One region of the Micromonospora sp. LA-10 genome, then DNA from elsewhere that is predicted to be linked to it. Evidence: riboswitches for the same ligand, from Rfam matches in the RefSeq annotation. Region 1 holds a riboswitch; each other region holds the start of a gene.
What was found. Region 1 has a riboswitch for cyclic di-AMP ahead of ACSDG8_RS24945 (coiled-coil domain-containing protein). Riboswitches for the same ligand answer to the same signal wherever they lie in the genome.

Region 1 (4,346 bases):
GCGGCAAACCCACAGTGGGTCGCGGTCGCCCACCCGTCTCCGGAAACGGGACGAACCACCCGAACGCGCCGAGAGTGGGGTGTCGGCGCTAAGTGCGCGCGCCCGCTACCCTGGTCGGCGGATCGACGGGTCCGACCGGCCGTAAGGCTGGCCGTGGCCCGCGGCGAAGGGGAAACTGGAACCCGGAGGTCCGGATTGGGTACGCCCAGGTGTGCCCAGTTCGCGAATTGCTCATCCCGGGGGGTGGCGACCGAGGCGTTGGAGGAATACTCTCGGTCGCGGCCCGCGTACTGATGAGGCGCCCGTCAAGGGCGAGTGGAGGTGCTCGCGTGAGCCTGTCGATCGTGAAGTCGGTGCGGCCGGGTGGTGTCGTCCAGATCGCGCCCCGTGGGGAGATCGACGTCGACACCGCGTACGAGGTGCGGGAAGCGATCGCCGAGGTGCTCGCGAAGGGCCGTCCCTCGCGCATCGAGCTGAACATGCGGCTCGTCACGTTCATCGACTCGGTCGGCATCAGCGCCATGGTCGCCGGCTTCCAGACCTGCGAGGTCAGCGGCGTCAAGCTGGTGGTCACCGAGCCGAGCCGGTTCGTGCACCGGCAGCTCTGGGTGACCGGCCTGCTCGGCCTCTTCGGCGCTCCCGAGCCGTGGTTCGCCGACGACACCCCCGAGGTGCTGCCCGGCGCCTGAGCGCCGCTCACACCCCCTCCGGCCAGGGGACCTTCTACCCGTTGCCAGTCCGGCGTCCGTACGGGACGATCGTCGCGACGCACGACGGCGAGGGGGCCCGCTTGCAGAGCAGCGACAGCTTCAGCTACACCGTGCAGACCCGGTGCAGCCGGGCCGACGCGGTGGCCCTGCTGGGTGACCTGAGTCGCCAGGGTGAGCTGCATCCGCTGATCGTCCGGGTCCGGCAACTGCCGGCCCGGCCGGGCGCGCTGGCCAGCTACGCGATCACCGACCGGCTGCAACTGGGCCCGCTGCACTTTCCGGTCACGTACCAGGCGGACGTGCTGGTCGCGAACGAGGACGAGGTGGTCACGGTGGCCCGGCAGCAGCCGGCGACCACGGTGCGCAACCACACCCGGCTGCGCGACGAGCCGGACGGCACCGTACGCATCGACGTGGAGATCACGCTGACCGCGCCGGCGCCGCTGTTCGGGTACGCGTTCCGTCAGGCCCGGGCGGCTCACCTGAGCCTGGCGGCGCGTCTCGGCGCGACGCTGGAGGGCCGGCCCGATCCGGCCGGCCCCCCTGGTGCGCGCTAGTACACCGACAGGTGCACGTGGTTGGTGTGGTCGCTGGACGGGTCGCCGTTGCCGCCGCTGTACGACTTCCACCCGCTGCTGGGCAGCCAGATCTGCTTGAACCAGATCACGTAGAGCACGGCGAGCGGGTCGGCGTTGCGCACGAAGTAGGCGGCCAGGTTGTTGCCGTACGTCCGGTCGCCGCCGGTGGCCACGCCGCCGAAGCCGTTCTTCTGGGCGGCGAAGTCGCAGGCCCGCCCCTTCGGGTGCTCGCCCGAGCCGCTGGGCCGGTGGCACGAGACGTACCGGGTGAAGCCGGCCGCCTTGGCCTGCTGCAGCGCGTGCAGCGTCCGCGGGGTGATGCAGCCGTTGGCCGGGGTCGGGTCGTTGACGCTGCACGACTCCGACGGCCACGAGCCGTCCGAGTTGCGCGGCGCCGGCTTCGCGTTCTTGTTGGAGGTGCCCTGGACGCTGCCGCCTCCGCTGCTGCTGTTGCTGCGTGCGGAGCGCTGGTTCGCCACTTCGAGCGCGCGCTCGGCCTGCTCCTTGCGCTTGCCCATCACCGTGACCTGCTTGCGTTGCTCGCGGATCTCGGTGTCGAGCGCGGCCCGGGTGCGGGTGGCCTCGTCGCGGGTGGCGATCAGTTCGCGCACCGTGCGGTCCTCGTGCGCGGCGACCTGTCCCAGGGTGGCGGCCCGATCCATGAAGCCCGCCGGGCTGCTGCTGTCGAGCAGCGCCGCTGCGGTGCCGAGGCGGCCGGCACGGTACGCCACTCCGGCGATCTCGCCGACCTTGGCGTCGCGTGCGGCGAGTTCGGCGCCGACCGTCTTGAGCTGGTCGTTCAGCTGCTTCTGGCGGTTCACCGACTGGTTCAGCGCGGCCTTCGCCTCCAGCCAGCCCTTGCTGGCCGCGTCGAGTTGGGCGCGCAGCTCCGGCGTGCCGCCCTCGTCGTCGCCGGGTGCGGCGGCGAGCAGGGCGGTCCGGGGCGCCGCCGAGGCGGGGGAGGCCGGAACGGTCGCGACGCCGAGAGTCAGGGTCGCGACGAGCAGGGCCGCCAACCGGGCGGCCGTCCGTCGTGCAGGTGCCACTGGGGGCATTCACATGTCCTTCCGTCAACCGCCGACCGGGTTAGCTGACGGGTTCGGGACGGAAGATCCCTACCGCTGACGCGGATGCACCCCACGTGCGTGGTTCCCCGGCTCGCCCCTTCGGGCGATTAGGCGACGGCCACCCCACCTGCGCCGGTGACGCCGGTGGCTGCGGCCGCGACCGAGCCTACCGGCGCTGCCCGGACGCGGCTCCGATGCGTGGTGCCGCATGGTGGGGCAAAACCGACATTACTGTACAACAGCCACAGTGATTTAAGTCTGTCCTAATCACCACTCGGTCTTGCCGCACACGCCCGCGGACGCTCCGGGTTCGACCTGCAACGTGGCGTGATCGATGGAGAAGTCCTCGTGCAGCGCGGCCCGGGCGGCGGCCAGCACCCCGCCGGGGTCGACGCCCGGATCGGTGGTCAGGTGCGCCGAGGCCACCTCCATCCCGGAGGTGAGCGTCCAGACGTGCAGGTCGTGCACCTCGGCCACGCCGGGGACCGCGGCCAGCCGGTCGTGCACGGCGGTCACCTGCAGGTGCTCCGGCGCCGCCTGCACCAGGATGCGCACCGCGGCCCGGCCGAGCCGCCAGGTGCGCGGCAGGATGAACAGGCCGATCCCGACGGCGACCAGGGGGTCCGCCCACCACCAGTCGGTGACCGCGATGACCAGCGCCGCGGCGATCACGCCGAGCGAGCCGAGCAGGTCGCCGAGCACCTCCAGGTACGCCCCGCGCAGGTTGATGCTCTCCTTCGATCCGGCCCGCAGCAGCGCGAAGGCGACGATGTTGGCGAGCAGGCCGAGCACCGCCACCACGAGCATCGGGCCGGCGAGCACCTCCGGCGGCTCGCCGAAGCGGCGTACCGCCTCGACCAGGACGTAGACCGCGACGGCGCCGAGCAGCACTGCGTTGGCGAGGGCGGCGAGCACCTCCAGCCGGTAGAGCCCGAACGTGCGCTGCGGGTCGGTGCCGGCGCGGCGAGTGGCGGTGATCGCCGCGAGGGCCATGCCGATGCCGAGCACGTCGGTGAACATGTGCCCGGCGTCGGAGAGCAGGGCGAGCGAGCCGGTGGTGAAGGCGGCCACCGCCTCGACCACCATGAGGACGGCGAGCAGCGCGAACGCGGCCCAGAGGCGGCCCCGGTGGCGGTGTGCCGCGTTGGCCACCGCGCCGCTGTGGTCATGACCTGCGCCCACGCCAACACCCTCCCTGCCGCGTACCGGCCGGGCCCAATGTATGCTCACATCGCTATGTATGCAAGTGAACTGTGGGCGGCGCCGACGCGACCACTCACCCCACCGGGTCGAGCGTGGTGAGACGCTGCGTCGCCCGGGACAGCGCCACGTAGAGCGTGCGCACGCCCGACCCGGGATCGGCCCGGATCTCGCTCGGCGCCACCAGCACCACGCCGTCGTACTCCATGCCCTTGGCCTGCAGGCTGGTCACCACCTGCAGCCGGCCCGCGCCGCGCGTGCCCAGCCAGCCGGCCACCTCGTCCCGGCGCGGCACCGGCGTGATCACGCCGACAGTGCCCTCCACCTGCCTGAGCAGCGCCTCGACCGCCTCGACGGTGGCCGCCGGCAGCTCGGCGGCGGGCACCGTGCGCTCCACCGGCGGCACGCCGGTGGACCGGACCGCGTCGGGCAGCGGCAGATCCGGGTACAGCCGGCGGATCTCCGCCGCCGCCACCGCGAAGATCTCCGCCGAGTTGCGGTAGTTGGTGGTCAGCTCGTAGCGGTGCCGCTTGCGCCGGCCCAGCGCCTGGTCCCGGGCCCGGTCCAGCTCCTGCGGGTCGCCGGTCCAGGCCGTCTGCGCCGGGTCGCCGACCACCGTCCAGGACGCCAGCCGCCCGCGCCGGCCCACCATCCGCCACTGCATCGGCGACACGTCCTGCGACTCGTCCACCACCACGTGCGCGTAGTCGCGGTAGTCGGCCGGACGCTCCCGGGCCGCCGCCCGGGCGGCGCGCTGCCGATCGGCGTACGTGCTCAGCTCGCGCACACCA
Region 2 (4,346 bases), 2.8 Mb from region 1:
GGCTCGTCCCGTCGGCGCGCCCGCCCCACGGGCGACCGACACGCTCCCGGCCGGCCCCCAGCCGGTCCCGGCCGGCCGGATCACCGCGCCGGTCGGCCTGCGGGCCCCGCCCGCCCGCTGATCCGCCCACGGGCGCTCGCCCGTCACCGCACCCACCGAACGTCATCCCGCACCCGCCCCTCGACGGCCCGGCGCACCCGCGCCCCGCCCGGCCGTGCGGAGTCTCCCGCCAGGTTCTTCCCGTGAGGTGCCGACCATGTCGCAGACCGTTCTCTACCACTTCCTCACCGCGGTCCCCGAGGCCGCCGCCATCTGGTCCTTCCTGATGCTGCTCGCGTTCGGCCTGCTCGCCGTGCTGGTGGCCCGGCCCGAGCGGGACGGCGCCGCCGAGGCCGCCGCCGAGCCGGTGGACGCGGACGCCGCGCGCCGCGACGACCTCGTCCGGTACGCCGACGAGGTGGCGGTCGCCGCCGCCGGCGCCGCCCAGACGGCCCGTCGCCGCCGGGAGCGGTGGCTGGCCGCGCAGGACGAGGCGGAACGGGCCTGGACCGCGTACGACGAGGCGGACACCGCCGCGCGCCGCCTGGCCGGGGCCGCCGCGCTGGCCGCCCCGCGCACCCCGCGAACCCCGGCGGAGTACGCGGCCCGGGAGCGCTGGCTGCACCACGCCGCCATGACGGCGCACTGGCGTGGCGACCTGTCCGCCCGCCAGCTCGCCGACGTGCTGGCGCGCCGCAACGGGTGGGACCCGCGCCGGCACCCCGCCGAGCAGGAGATCGTGCTGGCCCGCACCGTCCGGGACCGGCGCCGGGCCGGGTGGGAGAGCGCCGCCGAGCGGGAGCGACTGGCCTGGCGGGACGCCGAACTGGCCGCCGAGGCCGCCCGGGCGCTCGCCGCCGAGGCGTACGCGGCCACCCTGGCGTTGCGGCCCGCTACGGTGTCCCGCGGCGCGGCGACGACGCCCCTGCCGGTCGGCGCGGCCGTCCGCAACGCCCGTTGGCGTCCGGCCCGGGTCGGCTGAGGCGACCGAATTGTTACCGGGAATGTGGTGACCCGGCCCACCCGGTGCGTGGAAACGGGCGTCCGGCGCGGAACAGGGCAGCGGAGCGCGCAATTGCCGGTCGCCGGCTCGCCGTCTGTCCCCTTATCCGCCGCCAGGTCACATCACCACCGCTTGTCCCATTGAGCGAAGTGAGTAACCGGGTGTTCCGAAATCCGTTACCGAAGATCACGTTTACGCAGGTGGGAGCGCTTGGCAGGGGCAGTACCCGCCGGTAGTGTCGGCGCGTCCGGTGCGGTAACCGATCGCAGAATGCGACGCCGCGCCGACCCGCCTAATCGTGTCATCACGAACCGGGGAACCATGAGCACCATCGGGGTGAATCCGCGGCCACTGCCGCGGTAGGGCGTACTTCCCGCCCGAATCCGTCAGCTAACCCGGTCGGCGGCCACGGAAGGAGTCCCATCCTCGTGCCCACCCCTCGATCGTCCCCCCGCCTCCACGGCTCCGCGGTACCCGCGCTCGCCTGACGCGACCGGCACACCGCCCCTGGGCGCCCGGCATCGCGGGCGTACCCGTTCCCCCGGCCCATCCGGCCCTGCAGCACGTGTGGACACCCCGCGTGCCGGGCCGGCGTGTGCCGACACGCCCCCCGTGGAGGATTTTCGTGAAGCACCACCTGAAGCGTCAGCTGCGCCGGATCGCCACCGAACGCCCGTACCAGATCATCGCCGGATCGGCCGCGGCGCTCGTGCTGGCCGCCGGCGCCGGCACCGCCCTCGCCGCCGGTGAGGACGCCCCGGTCCGCCAGGAGAACACCGCCTCGGTCGCCGAACTCGACGCACGGCTCGGCGAGCCCGCCAGCCGGGGCGAGGCGCGCATCGTCGTCCCGCCGGCCTCGCCGAGCGCCGAGCCCAGCGCGTCGCCCAGCGCCTCCCGGTCGGCGAAGAAGGCCGCGCCGGACCCGGACGTCACCAAGGCCGCGCCGAAGCCGCCGTCCAGCAAGTCGCTCGACTACGACTACCAGGCGCAGATCAACTACTACTACTGCGGCCCGGCTGCCGTGCGCAACGCGCTCAGCGCCACCGGCATCGAGCGCAGTCAGGACGCGCTGGCCGGTCCCCTCGGCACCACCGAGATGGGCACCAACTCGGCCGAGGACACCACGCGCGTGCTCAACCAGCAGGTCAAGGGCAACCCGTACCGGACCCGGATGATTCCCGGCTCGGCCAGCCCGGCCCAGATGGACCGGCTCCAGGCCGACGTGGTCGAGGCGATCAGCAACGGCCGGGCGGTCGTCGCGAACGTCGCCGGCACCGCCACCGACACCAACGGCGGCTGGCACTCGTTCCCCGGCGGCCACTACGTCGCGGTGATCGGTTACAAGGACGACGGCCGGACCGTGCGGATCGCCGACTCGGCCGACCCGTCGCTGCCGTCGTACTGGCTCACCACCATCGACCTGGCCCACTGGATCGCCAGCCGTGGCTACTCCGCCTGACCAACCAGCACCAACCGAAGGCCGGCGCCCCTCCCGGGGGTGCCGGCCTTCTCCGTCCCGCCCGCGCCGCGCCCGTCCCCGCCGCGGCTCTCACGCGGCCTCGGCGCACCCCTCAGGCGGCGTTGGCGCGGCTCTCACGCGGCCCCGGCGCGCCGATCTTGGACTTGTGGCGCCTGGTATGCCCGGCTCACCCGCTATGGGAGGCACCACAACTCCAAGATCGACGGTGAGAGGGCGGGAAGTGCAAGATCGACGGGCGAGGGCGAGGGCGAGGGCGAGGGCGAGGGCGAGGGCGAGGGCGAGGGCGAGGGCGAGGGCGAGGGCGAGGGCGAGGGCGAGGGCGAGGGAGAGGGAGAGGGAGAGGGAGAGGGAGAGGGAGAGGGAGAGGGCGGGCGAGCGCGGGGCGAGCGCGGGGCGAGCGCGAGAGCGGCGCGCGGGGGCGGGGGCGAGCGGCGTGGGGGCGGGCGGCGTGAGGGCGGGCGGCGTGAGGGCGGGCGGCGTGGGTGGCGGGTCGGGGGTTCGGTCTCGCGTGTCCGGGGCGGGCGGTGGCAGACTGCGCCAATGGGCGATGCGACGGGGAACCGGCACCTGATTCTCCTGCACGGCATGGGCGCCACCGGCGAGGTGTGGCTGCCCTGGGCGCCACTGCTGGAGCGCCGCTGGCCCGGGCGCTGGCTCGCCCCCGACCTGGCCGGCCACGGCTGGTCGCCGCCGCTCGACGGCTACTCGTTCGAGGCCCTGGCCCAGCGCGTGGCCGACGGGCTCGGCCCGGTCCGGCTGGGTCCGGACGACCGGCTGGTGCTGCTCGGGCACTCGCTCGGCGGGGTGGTGGCGCTGGCGCTCGCGGCCCGGCAGCGGGCTCTTCCGGTCGACGCGGTGGTGGGGCTCGGCATCAAGGCGGTCTGGTCCCCGGCCGAGCTGGCGAAGGCGGCTGAGCTGGCCGCCCGGCCGGTCACCTGGTTCGCCACCCGCGACGAGGCGGCCCGCCGCTACCTGCGGGTGTCCGGGCTCGCCGGGCTGTTCGCGCCGGACCATCCGGTGGTGGAGGCGGGGCTGCGGCGGGTGGACGGCCGCTGGCGGCTGGCGATGGACCCGGCCGCGTTCGCGGTCGGCGAGCCCCGGTTGCCCGCCCTGCTGGCCGCCACCGGCGTGCCGGTGCTGCTGGCCCGCGGCGAGCAGGACCCGATGGTGAGCGACGAGCAGCTCAAGGAGCTGGGCGCGCCGGTCGCCACCCTGCCCGGTCTGGGCCACAACGCGCACGTCGAGGACCCGGCCGCCGTGCTCGCCCTGCTCGACGCGTACCTCTGAGCGGGCCTACACGACGGCGCGCTGCGCCGGGACCGCCCAGTCGGCCTCCAGCTCGCGGCGGGCGGCGGCGAGGAACGCCTCGGCGTAGGCGTCGGCGGGGAAGTCGCCCAGGTAGCGGGTACGCGCCGCCCAGCGCTGCGCGGCCTTCGGGTCGGCGTCGAGTAGGTCGGTGAGCACCTGGTCCACGTTCGACATGTCGCGCCGCAGCACGTAGCCGGAGGCCGCGAGCGGGAACCGCTCGACGAAGTGCTCGCCGTCGGCGCCGGTGTCGGTGACCGCGTACGGCTTGCCGGAGTAGAGCCAGTCGGAGATGACGCCGGAGACGTCGGAGACCAGCGCGTCGGCGCGGTTGACGCACTCGGTGAGCGTCAGCTCGCGGGCCGCGGCGGCGCCCCACACGTGCGGGCGGCCGGTCTTGGCCCGGTCGGCGGCGAGCAGCTCGGTGAGCCGGGCGAGCTGGCGGGCCGAGGCCGGGTTCTTGCCGGTGTACGGGTGGGCGCGCAGGATCACCGCCGCCCCGCGGTCGATCAGCCGGCG
Region 3 (4,346 bases), 1.4 Mb from region 1:
TGGACGGGTACGGCTCGTCGCACACCGACACGTTGAGCCAGTCGGTGACGATCCCGGCCGGCTGCCGGGCGACACTGAGCTTCTGGCTGCACATCGACAGCGCGGAGTCGACCACCAGCACCGCGTACGACAAGCTCACCGTCAAGGCCGGCAGCACCACGCTGGCCACCTACTCCAACCTGAACAAGGCCACCGGTTACGTGCAGCGGTCCTTCGACGTCTCGTCGCTCGCAGGCACCACGGCGACCATCTCGTTCAGCGGCGTGGAGGACAGCTCTCTGCAGACGTCCTTCGTCGTCGACGACACCGCGGTCACCCTGAGCTGACCGTGGCGTAGCGCGGCCGGTCGTCGTCCTCCCGGCGGCCGGCCGCCTCGTCGTCTCAGCCGCCTCGTCGTGTCAGGCCGCCTCGTCGTCTCCGGCCGGAGCCGCGTGCCGGGGCGGCGCCTCGTCGTGCCGGGGCGGTGCCGGGGCGATGCCGCGTCACGCGCGTGGCCGGCGCCGCGTCGTGCCGGGGCGTGGGCCGTCGGGTCAGACCGCGCGCCCGGCCTGGGACGAGGTGCCGCGGTCGCGGTGGATCCGGGCGGCCGCCTCGTGCATCGCGCGGCCGAACAGCTCGGCCTGGTCGCCCATGCTGCCGAGTCGGGCGGCGAGCGCGTCGGCGTCGGCCCGCGCCGACGCGCTGACCTGGGCGTCCAGCTCGGACAGCGCGGCGTTGGCGGCGGCGACGAGGTGTCCGCCGAGGACGTCGAGGGGCTCGTCGGCCAGCTCCGGGTCGATCGTCACGGAATCCAGCCGACCACCCTGGACGGCGACCGCGCGGACCCGCCCACCGGCGGCCGTGCCCTCGGCGCGCAGCAGGTCGGCCGGTTCGCCGTCGGCGTGCGCCGAGGCCCGGGAACGCATCGCGGTGAGCGCCTGCTGCGTGCGGGTCAGCAGCTCGTCGAGGCTCGCGGCCGCCGAGAACGGGTCGTTGGTCATATCCGCGCTTTCTTCACGTCTTAGCCGAGCACCGGTGACCCTAGCAACCGGCTCCGACGAATCGCGATCACCGGCCGTCGCGGGCCGTGTCCCGGCGCCGGGAGCAGGCCGGACACCGGCCACACGGCGTGTCGCGGACAGCCGGACGCCCGGCCGGGGCGAACCGGCCGGGCGTCCGGATCAGGTCAGCGCAGACGCAGCCGCTGACCGGGGAAGATCAGGCCGGGGTCGTCGCCGACCACTGCCCGGTTGCGCTCGTGCAGGGCACGCCAGCCGCCGTCGACGCGCTGCGCCACGGCGATCTCCGACAGCGTGTCCCCGCGCCGGACCACGTACGTCCCGACATTGGACGACGGCCGCGGCGCCGCCTTCGTCGCGGCCCGCTCCGGCGCGGCGGTCCGCTTCGGGGTTGCCTTCGTCGAGGTGGTCCTCTTCGGGGCCGTCTTCTTCGGGGTGGCCCGCTCGGACCGGGTCGCGGCGGCGCTCGCCGAGCCGCCCTTCTTGCCGCAGACCGGCCACGCGCCGATGCCCTGCCCGCGCAGCACCTTCTCCGCGACGGCGATCTGCTCGGACTTGCTGGCCAGGTCGGCGCGGGCGGCGTACTTCTGCCCGCCGTAGCCGTTCCAGGTGGCGCGGGAGAACTGGAGCCCGCCGTAGTACCCGTTGCCGGTGTTGATTTTCCAGTTGCCGCCGGACTCGCAGCGCGCGACCGCGTCCCAGTTGACGCCGGCGCTGGCCGGAGCGGCCGGGCCGAACAGGGTCGCGGCGCCGACGGCGGCGCCGGCCAGGACCGCTCCGAGAGCGGTACGGCGGCCTCGGGCTGAGTATTCAGTTGCCATGTGGATTCCTCCACGCCGACGAGGTGAGCTGTCGGGTTCGGGCCGAGGAGCCCGGCCGCCGGTGGCGGCTTCACCCCGAGGTGACGATGCACCGTGGAACGTGTGGTTCCCCCGCTCCCGCACGACGTCCGGTAACCGCGGCCGGCGGCGGGATTAGGCGTTTCCGGCCTGCGGTGTCCACGAATGCGAACGGAACCGACGCTAGGGACGGTTTGCGACGATCGTCCACTTCTTGTGACCCTGTTCACCCGGCCGGGCTACCACCGGTGGAGCTACGGTGGCAGGGCTGAGCAAGATCACGGGAGGCGTGACGGATGACCGATAACGGACACGAGCTGACCTTCGGCGGCTTCATCACCCCCGCCGCCGGGCAGCCCGACCAGGTGGTGGCGCTGGCCACGCTCTGCGAACAGGTGGGGCTGGACCTGGTCACGTTCCAGGACCATCCGTACCAGCCGGGCTTCCTGGACACCTGGACGCTGATGTCCTACGTGGCCGCCGCCACCGAGCGCATCCGCCTGGCCGGCAACGTGCTCAACCTGCCGCTGCGCCAGCCGGTGGTGCTGGCCCGCAGCGTGGCCAGCCTGGACCTGCTCACCGGCGGCCGGGTCGAGCTGGGACTCGGCGCGGGCGCGTTCTGGGACGCGATCGAGGCCACGGGCGGACGGCGTCTGTCCCCCGGCGCGGCGGTCGATGCCCTGGACGAGGCGATCCGGGTGATCCGCGAGGTCTGGGACACCGACCGGCGCGGCATGATCCGCGTCGACGGCGAGCACTACCGCGTGGTCGGCGCCAAGCGCGGTCCGGCGCCCGCGCATCAGGTGGGCATCTGGGTCGGCGCGTACAAGCCGCGCATGCTGCGCCTGGTCGGCCGCGCCGCGGACGGCTGGCTGCCCTCCCTGTCCTACCTGCCCAAGGGGCCGGACGAGCTGCCCGCCCTGAACGCGCTCGTCGACGAGGGCGCGCAGGCCGCCGGGCGCGACCCGGCCGAGATCCGCCGCATGCTCAACGTCAACGGCACGTTCGCCCGCTCGTCGGCCGGATTCCTGACCGGTCCGCCGGAGCAGTGGGTGGAGGAGCTGGCCGGGCTCACGCTGGAGCACGGCGTCACCACGTTCATCCTCGGCAGCGACGAGCCGCGCGCGATCCAGATCTTCGCCCAGGAGGTCGCGCCCGCGGTGCGGGAGCTGGTCGCCGCCGAGCGCACCGCGCCGGGCAGCGGCGCCCGCGCGGTCGCCGACGAGACGGCCGCCACCGGCGGCCCGGCCACGCTGGCGGTCACCCCCACCCCCGACCCGGGGGTACGCCTGAGCGCGCGCCGCCCCTGGGACGAGTCGACCCGGCCGACCGCCCCGCCGCCACCGGCCGGACAGGTCTACCCGCCCCGGGGACAGGCCGCCGGGCAGCACCTGGTGGACGTGCACGACCATCTGCGCCAGGAGCTGGCCCAGGTGCGCGACCTGCTGGAACAGGTCAAGCGAGGCACCGTCTCGCCGGGCCGGGCGCGGGCCGCGCTGAACGAGATGACCATGCGGCAGAACAACTGGACGCTCGGGGCGTACTGCGCGGCGTACTGCACCATGGTCACCCAGCACCACGGGCTGGAGGACGCCTCGGTCTTCCCGCACCTACGCCGCTCCGAGGCAGGGCTGGCAGCGGTGCTGGACCGCCTCGAGGAGGAGCACGTGGTGATCCACGGCGTGGTGGAAAGCGTCGACCGGGCGCTCGTGGAGCTGGTCCGGCGGCCCGGCGACCTCACCGAACTCCAGGAGGCGGTGGACCTGCTCACCGACACGCTGCTGTCGCACCTGTCGTACGAGGAGCACCAGATCGTCGAGCCGCTGGCCCGGCACGGGTTCTTCCCCGGCCAGCTGTGAGGTAGCTGACTTTTGCTTTCCTAAGTCAGGGGCGTACCGTCGACGCCATGACGGACCTCCTTGCGCAGCGTGACTCCTGGTCCACCGCCAACTGCTCCATCGCCCGGGCGCTGGAAGTGGTCGGCAACCGCACCACGCTGCTCCTGCTGCGCGAGGCGTCGTTCGGCACCCGCCGCTTCGACGACTTCGCCCGGCGGGTCGGCGTCAGCGAGCCCGTCGCCGCCACCCGGCTCAAGCAGCTCGTCGCCGACGGGCTACTCGACCGGCGCCCCTACCGCGAGCCCGGGCAACGCACCCGCGACGAGTACGTGCTCACCGCCAAGGGAAGCGACCTGATCCCGGTGCTCGTCGCGCTGCGCCAGTGGGGCGACACGTACGCCGCCGACGAGGCCGGCCCGGCCGTCCGGGTGGCCCACGACGAGTGCGGCGCCGCCGTGCACGCCCGGCTGCGCTGCGACGCCGGGCACGACGTACCGCCGAGTGAGCTGGCCGTGCTGCCCGGTCCGGGCCTGCTGTCCGCCTGACCTCCCTTCCTCACCACCTCTCGGAGCGAGACATGAAGATCGCTGGAAGCACCGCCCTGGTCACCGGCGCCAACCGCGGCTTCGGCCGGCATCTGGCCGCCGAACTCGTCGCGCGCGGCGCCACCG
Region 4 (4,346 bases), 1.7 Mb from region 1:
GACGCTGGACAAGATGGACGGCGTGGTCGTGCTCAGCGAGTCGCTGCCCGGCGGCACGTCGACCAACTACAACCAGGGCGACACCGGCACGCACGAGGTCGGCCACTGGCTGAACCTCTACCACACCTTCCAGGGCGGCTGCTCCGGCTCGGGCGACAGCGTCTCCGACACCCCGGCCGAGGCGTCCCCGGCGTACCAGTGCCCGACCGGCCGCGACACCTGCTCGACCGCCGGCAAGGACCCGATCACCAACTTCATGGACTACACGTACGACTCCTGCATGTACCAGTTCACCGCCGGCCAGGCGAGCCGCATGCTCACCGCGTGGAACGCCTACCGCGCGGCCTGACCGCCTCGCACCACGTACCGGTGCCGGCCCTGTCCTCGGACGGGGCCGGCACCGTTCGTTTCGGGTTTGTGGTCAGGCGGCCGGGCGGCGGGTGTCGAAGCCGTGCCGACCGCGCCGGCCCTCCGCGGTCACCGGCTCACGCCGGGCCGGTTCGGCTCCGAGCGGGTCGAGCCACACCCGCACCTGCGGCGGGGCGGCGCCGGGCTGGGCCACCGGGTCGCGCCGGGTCAGCATCGCCGCCTCGACTGTGAACTCGAACAGCCGCCAGTCGCCATGCGGCGACGCCCGGGCGATCCGGGCCAGACGGGTCACTGTGGCCGGGTCGGTCACCGGCCGCGCGCGCCCCGCGATGTACGCCTCGTCGTCGCTCTCCTCCGGCGGGAACGAGTGCAGCGCGTAGCGGCCGTCGCGTTCGAGGTCGCGGCGCTTGGGCGAGTCGATGACGAAGCACCAGAGGCCGTCGTCGGTGATCACCGGGGAGACCGGGTGGACGCGGGGGCCGCCGTCGGCGCGGACCGTGGCGAGGTAGCCGAAGCCCGGCCCGTACTGCTGCATCAGGAGGCGGATCTCGTCGGCGAGGCGGGGCTCGTCGGCGGCGAATTCGGACCAGGAAGCCATGCGGACATCCTATCGAACACGTGTACGAAGATGTAGTGCGACACGCAGGTCACCCATACCGGTCGCTATGGTGTTCCGATGCTGCTCTCCGACCGCGACCTGGTCTCCGAGATCAAGGCCGGCACGCTTGCGCTGGAGCCCTTCGAGCCCACGCTGGTGCAGCCGTCGAGCATCGACGTACGCCTGGACCGGCTGTTCCGGGTCTTCAACAACCACCTCTACACACACATCGACCCGTCAATCCAGCAGGACGACCTGACCTCGATGGTGGAGGTGCCGGAGGGGCAGCCGTTCGTGCTGCACCCGGGCGAGTTCGTGCTCGCCTCCACGCTCGAGGTGATCTCGCTGGGCGACCAGCTCGCCGGCCGACTGGAGGGCAAGTCGAGCCTGGGTCGGCTGGGTCTGCTGACCCACTCGACCGCCGGCTTCATCGACCCGGGCTTCTCCGGTCACGTCACGCTGGAGCTGTCGAACGTGGCGAACCTGCCGATCACGCTCTGGCCCGGCATGAAGATCGGCCAGCTCTGCATCTTCCGGCTCTCCTCGCCGGCCGAGCACCCGTACGGCTCGGCCGTCTACGGGTCGCGTTACCAGGGGCAGCGCGGCCCGACGCCGAGCCGCTCCTGGCAGAGCTGGCGCACCTGGCCGACGCGCTGACGGCGTCCGCAGTTGTTAAGAAGGGCCCCCTCCTCTACCGGAGGCGTTAAGAGGGGGCCCTTCCTTACACCTCAGCCGGGCCGGCCGTAGCTGTTGATGTCGCCGTCGTCGACCCGCTTCATGGTGATGGGCTTGCCGGACTGGGAGGCGTGCACCACCCAGCCGTCACCCACGTACATCGCCACGTGGTGCAGGTCGCTGTAGTAGAAGACGAGGTCACCGGCGCGCAGGTCGGCGCGGCTGATCCGTTTCGTCACGGCATGCTGCTGGCGCGCGTTGTGCGGCAGCGACACCCCGCCCTTGGCCCAGGCCGCCAGGGTCAGACCCGAGCAGTCGAAGTGGTCCGGGCCGGCGGCGCCCCAGACGTAGATCTTGCCGATCTGGGCGCAGGCGAACTTCACCGCCGCCCCGGCCGGGCCGCCGGGATAGCCGGCCGGGCAGGGCGCCGGGCGCAGCGGGCCGCCGCCGCCCTTGCCGTACACCTTGAGCCGCAGCTTCTGCAGCTTGGCGATCTCGGCGTCGATCTGCTTCTTCTTCGCCGCGAGCTGGGCCTCGGTGCGCGCCAGGCCGGCGATCATCTCGTCCAGCGGCTTCTTCTTCGCCGCCAGCTCGTCGCGCAGCGCGGCGACGGAGCGCACCTGCTCGTGCTGCCGGTGCGCGAAGCGGTCGAGCAGCTCCAGGCCGTTGACCAGCTCACCGGGCGAGCGGCTGCCGAGCAGCACGTTGACAGTGGAGAGGTTGTCGCCCTTGTAGGCGTCGGCGGCGAGGCCGCCGACCTGGCCGAGCGCGGCGTCCACCCGGGCCTGGAGGGGTGCGATCTGGCGGCCGAGCGCGTCGGCCTGCTTGCGCCGCGCGGCGAGCTGCTCGCGTACGGCGTTCACCTGCTCGATGACCGGTTCGAGCTTGTTCCAGTCGCGGTCGATCTGGGCCTCGATCTCGGTGACCGAGGGTTCGGCGTGTGCCGCGGTGGCGCCGCCGGTCAGAACGACGGCGGTGCCGACCAGCGCGGCGAGGGCGGTGGTGAAGCGGGACCTGCGGGAACGCGGCGCGGCGCTGGACCGGTCGGTGGACCGGCTCGACGACGGCCGCGGGGCATGGAGTGCCACCGGGCGTCCGTACTCCTTCTTCAGTACCGCCTACCGGGTTAGCTGACGGATTCGGGCGGGAAGGGAGCCGCCCTACCGCAGCAGCGCTGCGGATTCACCCCAGGTACCTGGTTCCCCGGCTCGCCCGTGGGCGACTCGGCGGTGTCGGTCCGTCACCGACCGGGTTGGACGGTGAGACATGCAGCCGACGATTGACCAGAGTAGGGACCACCGTTATCGATCCGCAACTTCCAGCGGCGTGACACTCCGTACGCAATGACGGGCGCACTCCCGCACGGAGGCGAAATTTTCTTTCAATCTTGATTACCTGGCGGAAAGGTATTGACCCTCGCGGGTGCGCGGAGTGAGGGTGGGAACGCAGTGACCCCCATCCCTGTCCAGGAGGTTCGATGCACCTCTCCGCCCCGCCGTCGGGCAGACGAATACTGCTCGCCGCCGCCGTGGCCACGGCCACCGCGCTGGCGACCACCGGCCCGGTGGTCGCCGCGCCGGACGCGACAGCGCCCGCCGGCGACCGCCAACAACAGTACGCCGCCGCCGCGGCCGAGTACGGCGTGCCGCAGAATGTACTGCTCGGTGTCTCCTATCTGGAGTCCCGCTGGGACACCCACACCGGGCAGCCCAGCACCAGCGGCGGCTACGGCCCGATGCACCTGACCGACGCCGCGCACATCCTCGCCACACCGGGCAGCGCCCACGTCGACGAGGACGAGGACCCGCGCGGCGACGACTCCCGCCCGCTGAAGCTCGACCCGGCCACCGCTGCGGCCCCGAAGCGGGAGACCCCGCTGCCGAGCGCCTCGCTCCAGACGCTCGACGCCGCCGCCGCGCTCACCGGGCTCGACGCGGGCACGCTGCGGACCGACCCGGCGGCGAACATCCGCGGTGGCGCGGCGCTGCTGGCGTCGTACCAGAAGGCTCTGGGCGGGCCGGTCGGCGCCGGCACCGACCCGGCGGCCTGGTACGCCGCGGTGGCCCGCTACTCCGGCGCGGACACCGCCGACGGGGCGGCGGCCTTCGCCGACGAGGTCTACGACCAGCTCGGCCAGGGCGCCACCCGGACCACCGACGACGGCCAGCGGGTCACGCTCGCCGCCACCGCCGCGAAGCCCGACCGCTCCCGGCTGGCCCGCCTCGGCCTGCGCAACGCCGAGCGACCGGACGGGCTGGAGTGCCCGGTGCGGCTGGCCTGCGAGTGGATCCCCGCGCCCTACGAGCAGCTCAGCGACGACCCGGGCGACTACGGCAACCACGACCTGGGCGACCGGCCGAAGCAGCAGAAGATCGAGTACATCGTCATCCACGACACCGAGGGCTACTTCGGCCCGAGCGTCGACCTGGTGAAGCGGGCCGACTACCTGGGCTGGCACTACACGCTGCGCTCGGTGGACGGCTACATCGCCCAGCACATCAAGACCAAGGACGTCGGCTGGCACGCCGGCAACTGGTACGTCAACGCCAAGTCCATCGGCCTGGAGCACGAGGGCTTCGCCGGCCAGGGCACCTGGTACACCGAGGCGATGTACCGCACCTCCGCCAAGCTGGTCCGCCACCTGGCGCTGAAGTTGGGCATCCCGATGGACCGGCAGCACATCATCGGCCACGACAACGTGCCC

Region 2: it holds a riboswitch for cyclic di-AMP, as region 1 does, so the genes downstream of both, ACSDG8_RS07045 (C39 family peptidase) here and ACSDG8_RS24945 (coiled-coil domain-containing protein) in region 1, are expected to answer to the same signal.
Region 3: it holds a riboswitch for cyclic di-AMP, as region 1 does, so the genes downstream of both, ACSDG8_RS00510 (transglycosylase family protein) here and ACSDG8_RS24945 (coiled-coil domain-containing protein) in region 1, are expected to answer to the same signal.
Region 4: it holds a riboswitch for cyclic di-AMP, as region 1 does, so the genes downstream of both, ACSDG8_RS16840 (C40 family peptidase) here and ACSDG8_RS24945 (coiled-coil domain-containing protein) in region 1, are expected to answer to the same signal.

What each region holds. Positions count from the first base shown of each region.
Region 1 covers NZ_CP195710.1:5,276,790-5,281,135, forward strand. The annotation lists gene ACSDG8_RS24935 (STAS domain-containing protein) at 330-689, shown strand; gene ACSDG8_RS24940 (SRPBCC family protein) at 791-1,267, shown strand; gene ACSDG8_RS24945 (coiled-coil domain-containing protein) at 1,264-2,343, opposite strand; cyclic di-AMP (ydaO/yuaA leader) riboswitch at 2,348-2,479, opposite strand; gene ACSDG8_RS24950 (cation diffusion facilitator family transporter) at 2,623-3,537, opposite strand; gene ACSDG8_RS24955 (HelD family protein) at 3,632-4,346, opposite strand, start outside.
Region 2 covers NZ_CP195710.1:1,511,909-1,516,254, reverse strand. The annotation lists gene ACSDG8_RS07055 (hypothetical protein) at 1-121, shown strand, start outside; gene ACSDG8_RS07050 (hypothetical protein) at 257-1,021, shown strand; cyclic di-AMP (ydaO/yuaA leader) riboswitch at 1,322-1,462, shown strand; gene ACSDG8_RS07045 (C39 family peptidase) at 1,668-2,501, shown strand; gene ACSDG8_RS07040 (alpha/beta fold hydrolase) at 3,063-3,809, shown strand; gene ACSDG8_RS07035 (CDP-glycerol glycerophosphotransferase family protein) at 3,816-4,346, opposite strand, start outside.
Region 3 covers NZ_CP195710.1:111,947-116,292, reverse strand. The annotation lists gene ACSDG8_RS00520 (M4 family metallopeptidase) at 1-326, shown strand, start outside; gene ACSDG8_RS00515 (YbaB/EbfC family nucleoid-associated protein) at 531-980, opposite strand; gene ACSDG8_RS00510 (transglycosylase family protein) at 1,166-1,819, opposite strand; cyclic di-AMP (ydaO/yuaA leader) riboswitch at 1,818-1,989, opposite strand; gene ACSDG8_RS00505 (LLM class flavin-dependent oxidoreductase) at 2,134-3,696, shown strand; gene ACSDG8_RS00500 (winged helix-turn-helix transcriptional regulator) at 3,744-4,220, shown strand; gene ACSDG8_RS00495 (SDR family oxidoreductase) at 4,253-4,346, shown strand, end outside.
Region 4 covers NZ_CP195710.1:3,553,309-3,557,654, forward strand. The annotation lists gene ACSDG8_RS16825 (zinc metalloprotease) at 1-349, shown strand, start outside; gene ACSDG8_RS16830 (pyridoxamine 5'-phosphate oxidase family protein) at 422-967, opposite strand; gene dcd (dCTP deaminase) at 1,046-1,624, shown strand; gene ACSDG8_RS16840 (C40 family peptidase) at 1,696-2,730, opposite strand; cyclic di-AMP (ydaO/yuaA leader) riboswitch at 2,743-2,881, opposite strand; gene ACSDG8_RS16845 (N-acetylmuramoyl-L-alanine amidase) at 3,120-4,346, shown strand, end outside.